Regions from separate parts of the Streptomyces sp. NPDC048560 genome, predicted to be linked through region 1. Evidence: predicted binding sites of a transcription regulator. Region 1 holds the regulator's gene; the other holds the start of a gene.
What was found. Region 1 encodes HrcA, which represses chaperone genes, less so after heat shock. Its sites were predicted from a motif close to TTNGCACTCNGNNNNNCNGAGTGCNAA; they were not measured.
Positions count from the first base shown of each region.

Region 2: the regulator HrcA is predicted to act here: its motif matches at 5,135-5,161, upstream of groES (co-chaperone GroES).

Region 1 covers NZ_JBEZIJ010000005.1:338,860-346,345, reverse strand. The annotation lists gene AB0C82_RS16595 (ATP-binding SpoIIE family protein phosphatase) at 13-2,001, shown strand; gene hemW (radical SAM family heme chaperone HemW) at 2,041-3,282, shown strand; gene AB0C82_RS16585 (DUF3097 domain-containing protein) at 3,489-4,307, opposite strand; gene AB0C82_RS16580 (MBL fold metallo-hydrolase) at 4,333-5,055, opposite strand; gene hrcA (heat-inducible transcriptional repressor HrcA) at 5,220-6,236, shown strand; gene dnaJ (molecular chaperone DnaJ) at 6,237-7,373, shown strand.
Region 2 covers NZ_JBEZIJ010000001.1:999,976-1,007,461, forward strand. The annotation lists gene AB0C82_RS04365 (sugar ABC transporter substrate-binding protein) at 1-55, shown strand, start outside; gene AB0C82_RS04370 (sugar ABC transporter permease) at 55-948, shown strand; gene AB0C82_RS04375 (carbohydrate ABC transporter permease) at 945-1,799, shown strand; gene AB0C82_RS04380 (hydroxyacid dehydrogenase) at 1,835-2,863, shown strand; gene groL (chaperonin GroEL) at 2,941-4,569, opposite strand; gene groES (co-chaperone GroES) at 4,671-4,979, opposite strand; gene AB0C82_RS04395 (DUF6234 family protein) at 5,281-5,742, shown strand; gene AB0C82_RS04400 (polysaccharide deacetylase family protein) at 5,771-6,709, opposite strand; gene AB0C82_RS04405 (class I SAM-dependent methyltransferase) at 6,825-7,486, shown strand, end outside.

The DNA of each region.
Region 1 (7,486 bases):
AGGAGCCGCACCGTGGGGCCAATCCCCTTGCAGCGGGACATCGTTCACCGTCCCGTCACCGCCACCGCGGGTCACCGCGACGATCCGCGCCCGGTGGTTCGCACGAGCCTGCCCGGAATCGCCCTGACACCCTCCGCGGCGCGCGGGTTCGTCCGCGCCGCTCTCGCGGACTGGACGGGGCTCGGCGTGCCCGCCGCCGTGGGATTCAGCGACCGGCTCGCCGACGACGCGGTGAGCGTGGCCAACGAGCTCGTCACCAACGCGGTCGTGCACGCCGGTACGACGGTCGAGCTGCTCCTGCGCCTCGAAGAGGCGTCCGGGAGTGAGACGGCGGCCCTGGTGATGGAAGTCACCGACCACCACCCCGCGCGCGCCGTGCGCGGCGAGGGGACCGCGTCCGGGACCGGGCGCGCGGCCTCTCCCGACCCCGCGGAGTACGGCCGGGGGTTACACCTCGTCGCCACGCTCGCCGAGTCCTGGGGCATCACCTACCGCACCGGCCTCAAGACCGTCTGGGCCCGCCTCCGCGTCGACGACTGGAGCGGGGCGGCCGGTCCGTCGGAGGAGGTGTCGGTGCAGCACGGACTGCGCGCGGCGGAGATACTCGCCCCCGCGTCCCGGCGCATCGAGCGCGACGACGCGGACTGGGACAGCAGGGCGGCGCTCTCCTTCCTCGCCGAGGCGTCCGATCTGCTGGCCGGCCAGCTCGACGAGGACCTGGTGGCGGCCATAGCGGGCCAGCTGCTCGTACCGAGGCTCGCGGACTGGTGCGCGATCTGGCTGGAGAGCGAGGGAGCCGGGCCCGCGGCGGACCCCCGGCTGGCCCGCGTCTGGCACAGCGACGAGAACGGGACCGAACAGCTGCGTACGGTGCTGGAGAAGGAACCGCTCAGACTGCCCGGCAGCGCCGGTACGGGCCCGGTGCCCGTGCCGTGGCCCGGGGACGGCACCGGGGAGGCCCTGGAGGACTTCGGGAGCCGAGCCGGGGACCCGGGGGCGCGGACGCGGGACGACGGCACGGAGCCGCTCCCCAGAGGACGTGACGGGGCCGCGCTCGCCTACCGCATCACCGCGGGGGGACGCACGCTCGGCACCGTGCTCGTCGGCCGGGAGGGCGTCGCCCGGGTCCCCGACGACGTGGCCTCACTCATCGAGGACTTCGTACGCCGTGTCGGACTCGCCGTCGGAGCCGCCCGCGCCTACACCCGGCAGGCCACGATCAGCCGCATCCTCCAGCGGGGACTGCTCCCCAGCAAGGTCGCCGAGATCCCCGGCGTCACCAGCGCCCTGGTATACGAACCGGGCGACGACGGTGTGGTGGGCGGTGACTTCTACGACATCTTCCCCTGTCCGGGCGACCGCTGGTGCTTCGTCCTCGGCGACGTCCAGGGCAGCGGCCCCGAGGCAGCCGTCGTCACCGGCCTCGCCCGGCCCTGGCTGCGGCTCCTGTCCCGCGAGGGCTTCGGCGTCGGCAAGGTCCTGGACCGGCTCAACCGGCTGCTCCTCGACGACGCCATGGAAGCGGCCGAGGCCGCCGCGCTGATGGTCGCGGCGGCGGGCGGCCAGCAGATCCTGGACAGCTCGCAGTCCCGGTTCCTCTCCCTCCTGTACGGGGAGGTGGTGCCGCTCCCCGGCGGCGGTGTGCGCTGCACCGTGGCCAGTGCCGGGCATCCGCTGCCCCTGCTGCTGAGCCCGGGCGGTTCCGTGCGGCCCGCCGCGGAGCCGCAGGTGCTGCTCGGCGTCGTCGAGGACGTCGCGTACGAGAGCCAGAGCTTCGACCTGGCGCCGGGCGAGAGTCTGCTCTGTGTCACCGACGGGGTGACGGAGCGCCGGTCAGGACCGGCCATGTTCGATGACGGGGACGGGCTGGCGCGCGCCCTGGCGGGCTGCGCGGGGCTGCCTGCCGAGGGGATCGCGAACCGCATCAAACGGGCCGTCCACGACTTCGCCGAGCAGCCGCCGGACGATGATCTCGCCCTCCTGGTGCTCCAGGTCGACTGAGACGCGGGGTGTGCGGGGCAGGTCCGGCGGCGAGTGACAATGGACGGTATGCCTTCCGTACTGCCCGATGGTGAGCCCGTGCCCGACGACGGGGCGCTGCCCAGCCACGCCCTGGACGGCGCCGCCGACCGACCGCTCGGCTTCTACCTGCACGTCCCGTACTGCGCGACGCGCTGCGGGTACTGCGACTTCAACACCTACACGGCCACCGAGCTGCGCGGCTCCGGCGGTGCGCTGGCCTCCCGGGACAACTACGCGGCGCACCTGATCGAGGAGGTCCGTCAGGCCCGCAAGGTGCTGGGCGACGACCCGCGTCCGGTCCGCACGGTCTTCGTCGGGGGCGGGACGCCGACGCTGCTGCCCGCCGCCGACCTCGTACGGATGCTCGGGGCGATCCGTGACGAGTTCGGGCTGGCGGACGACGCGGAGGTGACGACGGAGGCCAATCCGGAGTCCGTCGATCCGGCGTACCTGGCGGCGTTGCGCGAAGGCGGCTTCAACCGGGTCTCCTTCGGGATGCAGAGCGCGAAGCAGCACGTGCTGAAGATCCTCGACCGTACGCATACGCCGGGCCGGCCCGAGGCGTGCGTCGCCGAGGCGCGGGACGCGGGCTTCGAGCACGTCAACCTCGACCTGATCTACGGCACGCCCGGGGAGTCGGACGACGACTGGCGGGCCACGCTGGACGCGGCCATCGGCGCCGGGCCCGACCATGTGTCGGCGTACGCGCTGATCGTCGAGGAGGGTACGCAGCTGGCGCGGCGCATCCGGCGCGGCGAGATCCCGATGACCGACGACGACGCGCACGCGGACCGTTATCTGATCGCGGACGAGGCGATGGCCGCGGCGGGCTTCTCCTGGTACGAGGTGTCGAACTGGTCCCGGACGCCGGAGGGGCGGTGCCTGCACAACGAGCTGTACTGGCGCGGGGCCGACTGGTGGGGCGCCGGGCCCGGCGCCCACAGCCATGTGGGCGGCGTGCGCTGGTGGAACGTGAAGCACCCGGGCGCGTACGCGCAGGCCCTGGCCGAAGGCCGGTCGCCGGGGGCGGGACGCGAGGTCCTCTCCGCGGAGGACCGGCGGGTGGAGCGGATTCTGCTGGAGCTGCGGCTGGTGGACGGCTGCCCGTTGTCGTTGCTGGCTCCGGCGGGGCTGGCGGCGGCGGGGCGTGCGGTGGGGGACGGGCTGCTTGAGGGCGAGGCGTTCGCGGCGGGGCGGGCCGTGCTGACGCTGCGGGGGCGGTTGCTGGCCGACGCGGTGGTCCGGGACCTGGTGGACTGAAGCCTGCGGGGGCTACGGCGCGCTGGCCCGGCCCCGGGCCCCGGTCCTCGATCGCCGGACGCGCTGAAGGATGCCCTCAATCGCCGGGCGGGCCGGGGGTGGCTGGGGTGAGTCGTGCTCTTCACGGGCAGGCTGAAAGGTGTACTCAATCGCCGGGGCGGGCCGGGGTGGCTGGGCTGAGTTGTGCCCCGTTGGTGTTCGCGTCGCTACTCCGGGGCCGTGACGAAGTCGATCAGTTCTTCCACCCTGCCCAGCAGTTCCGGCTCCAGGTCGCGGTACGAGCGCACCGTCGACAGGATGCGCTGCCACGCCGCGCCCGTGTTCTCCGGCCACGACAGGGCCCGGCACACGCCCGTCTTCCAGTCCTGGCCGTGCGGGACCCTCGGCCAGGCGGGGATGCCCACCGAGGACGGCTTCACCGCCTCCCAGACGTCGATGTACGGGTGGCCCACCACCAGGACGTCGCCGCCCGAGACCTGGGCGGCGATGCGGGACTCCTTCGAGCCCGGGACCAAGTGGTCGACCAGTACGCCCAGCCGGGCGTCCGGGCCCGGGGAGAAGCCGCGGACGATCGCGGGGAGGTCGTCGATGCCCTCCAGGTACTCGACGACCACGCCCTCGATCCGCAGGTCGTCGCCCCAGACCCGCTCCACCAGTTCCGCGTCGTGGCGGCCCTCCACATAGATCCGGCCCGCCCGCGCCACGCGTGCGCGCGCCCCCGGGACCGCAAGCGAGCCGGAGGCCGTACGGGCGGGGCGGGCGGGGGCCGTGGAGGTGGGGCGTACCAGAGTGACCACCCGGCCCTCCAGCAGGAAGCCACGGGGCTCCATCGGGAACACCCGGTGCTTGCCGAAGCGGTCCTCCAGGGTCACCGTCGGGCCCTGGGCCGTCTTCTCGCAGCGGATCACCGCCCCGCAGAAGCCGGTGGCGGCCTCCTCGACGACCAGATCGGGCTCGGCGGGGACCTCGGGGGCCGGTACGGACTTCTTCCACGGCGGGGTCAGGTCCGGCTGGTAGCTGCGCATCGGACGACGATACGGCGGCGGGCGGTCACGACACGCCGAACCGAGCGGCCAGTTGATCACGCTGCATCCGTACGAAAGCGGCGTTCACCACCGCCCCGTGCCCCGGTACGTACACCGCGTCCTCGCCGCCCAGGGCCAGCAGCCGGTCCAGGGCCGCCGGCCAGCGGGAGGGGACCGCGTCGCTGCCCGCCTGCGGCTCACCGGACTGCTCGACCAGGTCGCCGCAGAACACCACGGCGGGCGAACCAGGCACCAGTACGGCCAGGTCGTAGCCGCTGTGCCCCGGCCCCACATCGGCCAGGAGCACCTGGAGCCCGCCGCCCAGATCGAGCGTCCACTCCCCGCACACCTCGTGGTGCGGGGCGACCAGCACGTCCACCGCTTCCGCCGCGTCGCGCTCCGGCACCCCGTGGTGCACCGCCGAGCTGCGCAGCTCGTCCGCCCCGTTCCGGAGCAGATCGGCGACGCCGACCGCCCCGAACACCTCGGCGCCGGCGAACACGGCGGTGCCCAGGACATGATCGAAATGGGGGTGGCTCAGTGCGATATGCGTCACCCTCCGCCCGAGCAGCCGCTGCGCCTGGGAGCGCAGCTCCGCACCCTCGCGCAGTGAGGAACCCGTGTCGAAGAGCAGGACACGGTCCGCTCCCGCCACCAGCGCGGCCGTCGCGTCCCAGACGGGAAGGCGCCGCCGTCCCACACCGTTGCCCAACCGCTCCCAGCCCAGCTCTTCCCAAGAGACGTCCATACAACGACGCTATCCGCAACGACCTGCGCAGTCTCGCGACGGCGTGGCCGGTCGCCCTTGCCCGGGGGGCACCCCGCCCCCGTACACTGACCGGGGGGATTGCTGGCACTCGAACGCACAGAGTGCCAGGCCGTAACGGAGAACCACAGCTGGAGGTGTGCGCGATGCTCAGCGAACGCAGACTCGAAGTGCTGCGCGCCATCGTCCAGGACTACGTCGGAACCGAGGAGCCCGTCGGCTCCAAGGCACTGACCGAGCGGCACAAGCTCGGGGTCTCCCCGGCCACGATCCGCAACGACATGGCGGTGCTGGAGGACGAGGGCTTCATCGCCCAGCCCCACACCAGCGCGGGGCGCATTCCCACGGACAAGGGCTACCGGCTCTTTGTCGACCGGCTCGCGGGCGTCAAGCCCCTGTCGTCGCCGGAGCGCAGGGCCATTCAGAACTTCCTCGACGGCGCGGTCGACCTCGACGACGTCGTGGGCCGGACGGTGCGGCTGCTCGCGCAGCTGACCCGGCAGGTCGCCGTCGTGCAGTACCCCTCGCTGACCCGTTCGACGGTGCGGCACGTGGAACTGCTCCTGCTCGCGCCCGCCCGGCTGATGCTCGTACTGATCACGGATACCGGCCGGGTCGAACAGCGTATGATCGACTGCCCTGTGCCCTTCGGGGAGACATCGCTGGCGGACCTCCGGGCGCGGCTCAACAGCCGCGTCGTGGGACGCCGTTTCGCGGATGTCCCCCAGCTGGTGCAGGACTTGCCGGAGTCCTTCGAGGGCGAGGACAGAGGAACCGTTTCCACGGTCCTCTCGATCCTTCTCGAAACTCTGGTGGAGGAGACGGAGGAGCGGCTGATGATCGGCGGCACCTCCAACCTCACCCGCTTCGGGCACGACTTCCCTGTGATGATCCGGCCGGTGCTGGAGGCGTTGGAGGAGCAGGTCGTGCTGCTGAAGCTGCTCGGCGAGGCCAAGGACTCGGGCATGACCGTACGTATCGGTCACGAGAACGCCCACGAGGGCCTCAACTCCACGTCCGTGGTCGCGGTCGGCTACGGTTCGGGCGACGAGGCAGTCGCCAAACTCGGCGTGGTCGGACCGACCCGCATGGACTACCCCGGAACGATGGGAGCGGTACGCGCAGTGGCACGTTACGTCGGACAGATCCTGGCGGAGTCGTAAGTGGCCACGGACTACTACGCCGTACTCGGCGTGCGCCGCGACGCATCTCAGGACGAGATCAAGAAGGCATTCCGCAGGCTCGCCCGCGAGCTGCACCCGGATGTCAACCCGGATCCGAAGACCCAGGAGCGGTTCAAGGAGATCAACGCCGCTTACGAGGTGTTGTCGGACGCCCAGAAGAAGCAGGTCTACGACCTCGGCGGCGACCCGCTGTCCGCCTCGGGCGGCGGTGGCGCGGGCGGGTTCGGACAGGGCGGCTTCGGCAACTTCTCCGACATCATGGACGCGTTCTTCGGTACGGCGTCCCAGCGCGGGCCCCGTTCGCGGACCAGGCGCGGCCAGGACGCCATGATCCGGCTGGAGATCGACCTCTCCGAGGCCGCCTTCGGCACGACCAAGGACATCCAGGTCGACACGGCGGTCGTCTGTACGACCTGCAGTGGTGAGGGCGCCGCACCCGGCACCTCCGCGCAGACCTGCGACATGTGCCGCGGCCGTGGCGAGGTCTCGCAGGTCACCCGGTCCTTCCTCGGCCAGGTCATGACCTCACGGCCCTGCCCGCAGTGCCAGGGCTTCGGTACGGTCGTGCCGACGCCCTGCCCGGAGTGCGCCGGAGACGGCCGTATCCGTTCGCGGCGCACCCTCACGGTGAAGATCCCGGCAGGTGTCGACAACGGCACCCGCATCCAGCTCGCGGGCGAGGGCGAGGTCGGCCCCGGCGGCGGCCCGGCCGGCGACCTCTACGTCGAGATCCACGAACTGGCGCACTCGGTGTTCCAGCGGCGCGGTGACGACCTGCACTGCACGGTCACCATCCCCATGACGGCGGCGGCCCTCGGCACCCAGGTGCCGCTGGAGACGCTGGACGGCATGGAGGAGATCGACATCAGGCCGGGCACGCAGTCCGGTCAGTCGGTTCCGCTGCACGGCCGCGGCATCACGCATCTGCGGGGCGGCGGGCGAGGCGACCTGATCGTGCACGTCGAGGTCATGACCCCGTCGAAGCTCGACGCGGAACAGGAGCGGGTCCTGCGCGAGCTCGCGCAGCTGCGTGGCGAGGAGCGGCCCACCGGGCAGTTCCAGCCAGGCCAGCAGGGGCTCTTCTCCCGGCTGAAGGACGCGTTCAACGGTCGCTGACCGCCGGTTCGGCACCACCGGAAGCCATACCCCGCACCGCCCCTCGGTCCAGTACCGGCGGGCGGTGCGGCGTGTGGCGCGACCTGCGGTGGTATACCGTCCGCGCCGTCCCC
Region 2 (7,486 bases), on a different contig from region 1:
CGCCACGGTCACCGAGCTCAGGAAGCGCGGCCTGAAGGTCGAGGACGCCGGCTGATGAAGCGCGCCCGGACAACCAGAGCCGCCGCAGTCCTGCTGGGCCCGTTCTTCGCACTGTTCACCGTGGTCATGGTGGTGCCGATCGGTTACGCGGTCTGGCTCAGCCTGTTCACCGAGAAGCAGTCCGGTCTGGGCTTCGGTGGCACCGAGACCGTCTTCAGCGGCCTCGACAACTACGCGGCGGCGCTGGGCGACCGGGCCTTCCGCGAGGGTTTCGTCGTCCTGCTCGGATACTGCCTCCTCTACATCCCGCTCATGGTCGGCGGAGCCCTCGCACTCGCCCTGCTGCTCGACTCGGCCCTCGCCCGCGCCCGCCGGTTCTTCCAGCTCGCGCTGTTCCTCCCGCACGCCGTGCCGGGGATCATCGCCGCGCTGATCTGGGTCTACCTCTACACACCCCAGCTCAGCCCGGTGGTCGGCGCGATGGAGGCCGGGGGGATCGGCTTCGACTTCTTCTCCCCCGAGGGAGCACTCCCCTCCGTCGTCAACATCGCGCTGTGGGAATGGCTCGGCTACAACATGGTGATCTTCTACGCCGCGCTCCAGGCCGTCGACCGTTCCGTACTCGAAGCGGCCACGGTGGACGGCGCGGGAGCCTGGCGGATCGCCTTCTCCATCAAGGTGCCGCTGATCAGCGCCTCGGTGGCGATGGTCGCCCTGTTCACGGTCATCGGCTCGCTCCAGCTCTTCACCGAGCCGCTGATCCTCGCCAAGGGGACCGGCTCCGCCGTCTCCTCCACCTGGACGCCGAACATGTACGCGTACACCGCGGCCTTCGAACGCAACGACTACGGGCTCGCCGCCGCCGCCTCGATCCTGCTGGCCCTCACCGCCGCGCTGCTGTCCTTCGTCGTCACCCGCTTCACCGGACGCAAGGGCAGGAAGGCATGAACCCCTCAGCTCCCCCGAACCGCTGGATGTCGAAGACCGCCGTCAACGGCTTCCTGCTGCTCGCCGTCCTCTACATGCTCTTCCCGCTCGTCTGGCTGGTCACCGCGGCGACGAAGGACACCGGCGACCTGCTCGCGGGCAACGCCTTCTCCTTCGAGGGCTTCAACCTCGGCGAGAACCTGTCGGACCTCGCCGCCTACGGCGACGGCATCTACTTCCGCTGGTACGTCAACAGCCTGCTCTACGCGGGCGTCGGCGCGCTCGCCTGCTCCCTGATCTGCGTGGCCGCCGGCTACGCCTTCGACAAGTACGACTTCCGGGGCAAGGAGAAACTGTTCGGCCTGGTCCTGATGGGCGTGCTGGTCCCGACCACCGCGCTCGCCCTGCCCATGTACCTCCTGGCCTCGAAGACCGGGGTGGTCAACACCTACTGGTCGGTGCTGATCCCCGTACTGGTCAACCCGTTCGGCGTGTATCTCGCGCGGGTCTTCTGTACGGGATACATCCCCGACGAGGCGCTGGAGGCCGCCCGGATCGACGGGGCCGGTGAGCTGCGCACCTTCTGGTCCATCGGTCTGCGCATGGTGATGCCGGGCTTCGTGACCGTCTTCCTCTTCCAGTTCACCGCGATCTGGAACAACTTCTTCCTCCCCCTGGTGATGCTCTCGGACCGCGAGCTCTTCCCCCTGAGCCTCGGCCTGTACGCCTGGAACACCAACACCCATGGCGAGCCGAGCTTCTACCCGCTCGTCGTCACGGGCTCCCTCCTCGCCGTCATCCCCCTGATCGTCGCCTTCGTCTCCCTGCAGCGGCACTGGAAGGCGGGACTGACGGCGGGAAGTGTGAAGTGACCGTCAGGCGAGCCTTCGAGGAGTCGAGTTCCACCATGCCCCACGCCACTGACAACCGGCCCCGCGCGCTGCTCGCGATGGGCCCCGGCATCGCCGGCCGGCTCTTCGCCGAACGCCATCGCACCCGGCTGGCCGCCCTCACCCGTACGGACCCGGATCTCGTCGCCCACGATCTGGCCGCCCCCGGCCCGGAGGTGGCCGCCGCGCTCGCCGGCGCAGACGTGCTGCTGACCTGCTGGGGCGCCACCCCGCTGACGGCGGACATCCTGGCCGCCGCCCCCCGGCTGCGCGCGGTCGTGCACGCGGCCGGGTCCGTCAAGCACCACATCACCGACGCCTGCTGGGAACGCGGCATCGCCGTCACCTCGGCGGCCGACGCCAACGCGCTGCCCGTGGCCGAGTTCACCCTCGCCGCGATCCTCTTCGCCAACAAGCGGGTACTGCACGCCGCCCAGCGCTTCCGTGCCCTGCGGGCGGACCACGACTGGCTCGGTGACATGGAGGCGAGCGGCAACTACCGCCGTACGGTCGGCGTCATCGGCGCGTCCCGCATCGGGCGCCGCGTCATGGAACTGCTGCGCCCGTTCGACCTGGACGTGATGCTGTACGACCCGTACGTCTCCCCCGCCGAGGCCGCCGCCCTCGGCGTGCGGCCGGCGACGCTGTCCGAGCTGTGCGCCGGCAGTGCGGTGGTCTCCGTCCACGCTCCTCAGCTGCCCGAGACGCGCCATCTCGTCGGGGCGGCGCAGCTGGCGCTGATGCCGGCTGGTGCGACGCTGATCAACACGGCGCGTGGTTCGCTGATCGACGAGGACGCGCTGATCCGGGAACTGGAGAGCGGGCGGCTGCACGCGGTGCTGGATGTGACGGAGCCGGAAGTGCCGGTGGCGGACTCCCCGTTGTACGACCTGCCGAACGTCCTGCTCACTCCGCATATCGCGGGCTCGCTGGGAAACGAGCTGCATCGCATGGCGGATCAGGCACTGGACGAACTGGAACGCTTCGCCGGTGGCCGCCCGTTCGCGGACCCGGTGACCGCGGAGGCGCTGAACCGCTCCGCGTGACGGGCTGCCCGGGAACGACCGGGGCCCGGTACCCCCGCGACGGGGGTACCGGGCCTCAGTGGTGTGCCGGGTGCGTACTAGTGGGAGTGACCGTGGCCGTGGCCGTGACCGGCGTCGCCCTCGTCGTCCGCCGGCTTCTCGACGACCAGGGTCTCGGTCGTGAGCAGCAGCGACGCGATCGACGCGGCGTTCTCCAGGGCGGAGCGGGTGACCTTGACCGGGTCGATGACGCCGGCCTTCACCAGGTCGCCGTACTCGCCGGTGGCGGCGTTGAAGCCCTGGCCCTTGTCGAGCTCGGCGACCTTGGAGGTGATGACGTAACCCTCCAGGCCGGCGTTCTCGGCGATCCAGCGCAGCGGCTCGACGGCGGCGCGGCGCACGACCGCGACACCGGTGGCCTCGTCGCCGGTCTTGCCGAGGTTGCCCTCGAGGACCTTGACGGCGTGGACCAGAGCGGAGCCACCACCGGAGACGATGCCTTCCTCGACCGCGGCGCGGGTCGCGGAGATGGCGTCCTCCAGACGGTGCTTCTTCTCCTTGAGCTCCACCTCGGTGGCAGCACCGACGCGGATCACGCAGACGCCGCCGGCCAGCTTCGCGAGGCGCTCCTGGAGCTTCTCGCGGTCCCAGTCGGAGTCCGTGGAGTCGATCTCGGCCTTGATCTGGTTGACCCGGCCCTTGACGTCGGCGGAGTCGCCGCCGCCCTCGACGATGGTCGTGTCGTCCTTGGAGACGGTGACGCGGCGGGCGGTGCCCAGCACGTCGAGACCGGCCTGGTCGAGCTTGAGGCCGACCTCTTCGGCGATGACGGTCGCACCCGTGAGGGTGGCGATGTCGCCGAGCATGGCCTTGCGGCGGTCACCGAAGCCCGGGGCCTTCACCGCTACGGCGTTGAAGGTGCCACGGATCTTGTTGACGACCAGGGTCGACAGGGCTTCGCCCTCGACGTCCTCGGCGATGATCAGCAGCGGCTTCGAGCCACCCGACTGGATGACCTTCTCCAGGAGCGGGAGCAGCTCCTGGATGGAGCCGATCTTGCCCTGGTGGATCAGGATGTACGGGTCGTCGAGGACGGCCTCCATACGCTCCTGGTCGGTCACCATGTACGGGGAGAGGTAGCCCTTGTCGAAGGCCATGCCCTCGGTGAACTCGAGGTCCAGACCGAAGGTGTTGGACTCCTCGACGGTGATGACACCGTCCTTGCCGACCTTGTCCATCGCGTCCGCGATGAGCTCGCCGACCTGGGTGTCCTGCGCGGAGAGCGCGGCCACGGCGGCGATGTCGGACTTGTCCTCGATCGGGCGGGCGGTCGCGAGGAGCTCCTCGGACACGGCCTTGACCGCGGCGTCGATGCCCTTCTTCAGGGCCGCCGGGGAGGCGCCCGCGGCGACGTTGCGCAGGCCCTCGCGGACGAGCGCCTGGGCCAGGACGGTGGCGGTGGTGGTGCCGTCACCGGCTACGTCGTTGGTCTTGGTCGCCACCTCCTTCACCAGCTGGGCACCGAGGTTCTCGTACGGGTCGTCGAGCTCGACCTCGCGCGCGATGGTGACACCGTCGTTGGTGATGGTGGGAGCGCCGAACTTCTTGTCGATGACGACGTTGCGGCCCTTGGGGCCGATCGTCACCTTGACCGTGTCGGCAAGCTTGTTGACGCCGCGCTCAAGGGCGCGACGGGCGTCCTCGTCGAACTTCAGAATCTTCGCCATGGGCTGTTGCCTGTCCTCTCAAAACGAACTGCGCCCCTGACCGCCCGGCTAGTTATTTCGCAGGGGGCCAGGGGCGCAGAACAGAAACAAACGTGGGTGAATTACTTCTCGACGATCGCGAGCACGTCGCGGGCCGAGAGGACGAGGTACTCCTCGCCGTTGTACTTCACCTCGGTGCCGCCGTACTTGCTGTACAGAACGACATCGCCGGTCTTGACGTCGAGCGGAAGCCGCTCGCCGTTCTCGAAGCGGCCCGGGCCCACGGCAAGGACGACGCCCTCCTGGGGCTTCTCCTTGGCGGTGTCGGGAATGACCAGGCCGGAGGCCGTGGTCTGCTCGGCGTCGAGCGGCTGGACCACAATGCGGTCCTCGAGCGGCTTGATCGCAACCTTGGAGCTGGTGGTCGACACGATCCGGTCTCCCCCTTCGGAGATCTCACGGGGTTTAACAGTCTGTGGGGTGGCGACCAGGTCGATCCGTCGTCGCGGGTGCCGGACCTGCCCTGTCGCGCAGTTGTGCTGGCACTCTCCAGTGGGGAGTGCCAGCACTGAGACTATGACCGCGATTAGCACTCGGTCAAGCGGAGTGCCAATTCACCACCCCCGCGTGGCGAACATGCCGATCATCGGTGCGGTATCGATCGGGGCACCATGAGGTCACCGTCCGGACAACGCCGGGGCGCGCCGCACGGTTCCGCACGACCGTGCGGACATGCGGGATCGCCCGAACACGCCGACGCGCCCGTCCCCCTTCGCCCGCGGCCACGCCGACGCGGTGGTGGGCCTCCTCGTCGTCGCACTCGAACTGGTGGTGTACGTGATCGCCGCGATCCGGACCGCCTTACCGGACGGCGACGGGAGCGGCGGCCACCCGGCGGGCCGCGCGGGGCCGGCCCCGCCCGCCGTGCCGGCGGCCGACTGGACGGCCACGGTGACGTTCGGAGTGATCGCCGCCGCGGCCGTCGTCCTCGCCGTGCTGATGTTCCGCTTCCACAACCCGTGGACCGGCGCGACGCAGGTGCTCACCGCGCTCACGCTCTGCCTCGTGACGGTTTCGGCCGGCGGGGACGCCTCGCGCGAGACGCACCCGTCCCCCGCGAACACGCCCGGATGGTCCTCACCGCCCTGCCTCAGCGGTGGCGACAGCGACGAGTGCGCGAGGAGCGGGGGCTGACCCCGGCGGGCCGCGCGGGGGCCGGGGGTCAGACGTAGTCCTCCAGCCTGGCGACCGCGTAACCCTTGTCGGTGACCGTCTTCATGACCCGCCGGATCATGTCGGTCATGGAGCCCTTCCAGTCCCCGGGCCCCCGGAAGTGCGTGAGGATGATGTCGCCGGGATGCAGGTCGCGGTCCCACTCGCGCCACTCCATGTGGTCGGGGAACGCCTCCGAGGCCCACAGCGGCACGGCCTTGATGCCGCAGGACTTGGCGATGCGGAGGGTGTCGCGGTTGTAGTTGCCGTACGGCGGCCGGAAGAGCGTGGGCCGCTTCCCGAACTGCTTCGCCATCATGTCCTGCTGGCCGCAGATCTCCCGCTTCTGCTGGTCGTACGAAAGACCCGGCATGTAGCGGTGGTTCAGCGTGTGGTTGCTGAGGGTGACACCCAGGGCCTGCATCTTCTTGAAGTAGCCGTAGTCCTCCTTGACCACGTAGTCGCTGAGGAAGGCGCTGTAGGGGATGTCCAGTTCCGTCATCATCCGCAGCAGCGCGGGATCCTTCTCGGCCCCGTCGTCCATCGTCAGGAAGACGACGCGCTCCTTCGTCGGCACGGTGGTGAAGACGGGCGGCAGGGCGTCCCCGCCGGTGACCTCGAAGCCCTTGCGCGTGGTGATGCGCGGTTTGACGGCCGGCGGTTCCGGCGCGACGAGCGGGACCTTGGCCAGTCGCCACTTCTTGGCCGCCGCGACCCTGGCGGCCTGCTTACGCCGCACCTTCTCGGCGTACGCGGAAAGCGCTTCGGCCGGCGCGGCCTTCGCGGGCGGCCCGTCCTGACCGGCGGCGGGCGACGCCGGACGCTTCCCTCCGGTATTGCCGCCCGCACCCTCGGCGGCGCAGCCGGAAACGACGGCGGCGGCGAGGAGGGCGACCAGGGCCGTACAGACCGGCCCACGGGCGAGAGAGCCCGGTCTGTGCCATTTCATGACAGATACTTCCTTTTGTCGTACTAGTTGCATGGCGCCGCATCCTGCCAGTGCGCGCGCGAGTGCCCGGTCCGACACCGCCACCGGGCCCGCCCGGTCCCCCGGCTGGCTCACAATGGGCCGGGTGAACGCTCTCCCCACGTCCGGCACACCCGATCCGCTCGCCGGCTTCCGCGCCCTGCTCGCCCCCGAGGGCGCCGCTCTCCTGGCCGAGCTGCGGGACCACGACCCCGCGCGGGAGCTGGCCACCGCGACCCGCCTGCGTCGCGGCCACCCGGCCGACCTGGTCTCGGCTGCCCTCGGACAGGCCCGGCTGCGGCAGCGGGCCGTGGCCAAGTTCGGCGCCGAGGACGCGTACCGGATGTTCTTCACTCCCAACGGGGTCGAACAGGCGACGCGCACCTCCGTCGCCACCCACCGGGCGCAGCGGTTCGCCGGCCTCGGCGTGCGGAGGGTGGCCGACCTCTGCTGCGGCATCGGCGGCGACGCGATCGCCCTCGCGCGTGCGGGCATCGCGGTGCTTGCCGTGGACCGCGATCCGCTGACCGCCGAGGTCGCGCGCGCCAATGCCGCGGCGCTCGGTCTGGAGGCTCTGATCGAGGTGCGGTGCGCCGACGTCACCGAGATCGACACCGCACCGTACGACGCCGTCTTCGTCGACCCGGCCCGGCGCGGCGGACGCGGCCGGATCTTCGACCCCGAGGCGTACTCCCCGCCGCTGTCCTGGGCCACCGCCGCCGCGCTGAAGGCCCCCCGCGCCGCGCTGAAGATCGCCCC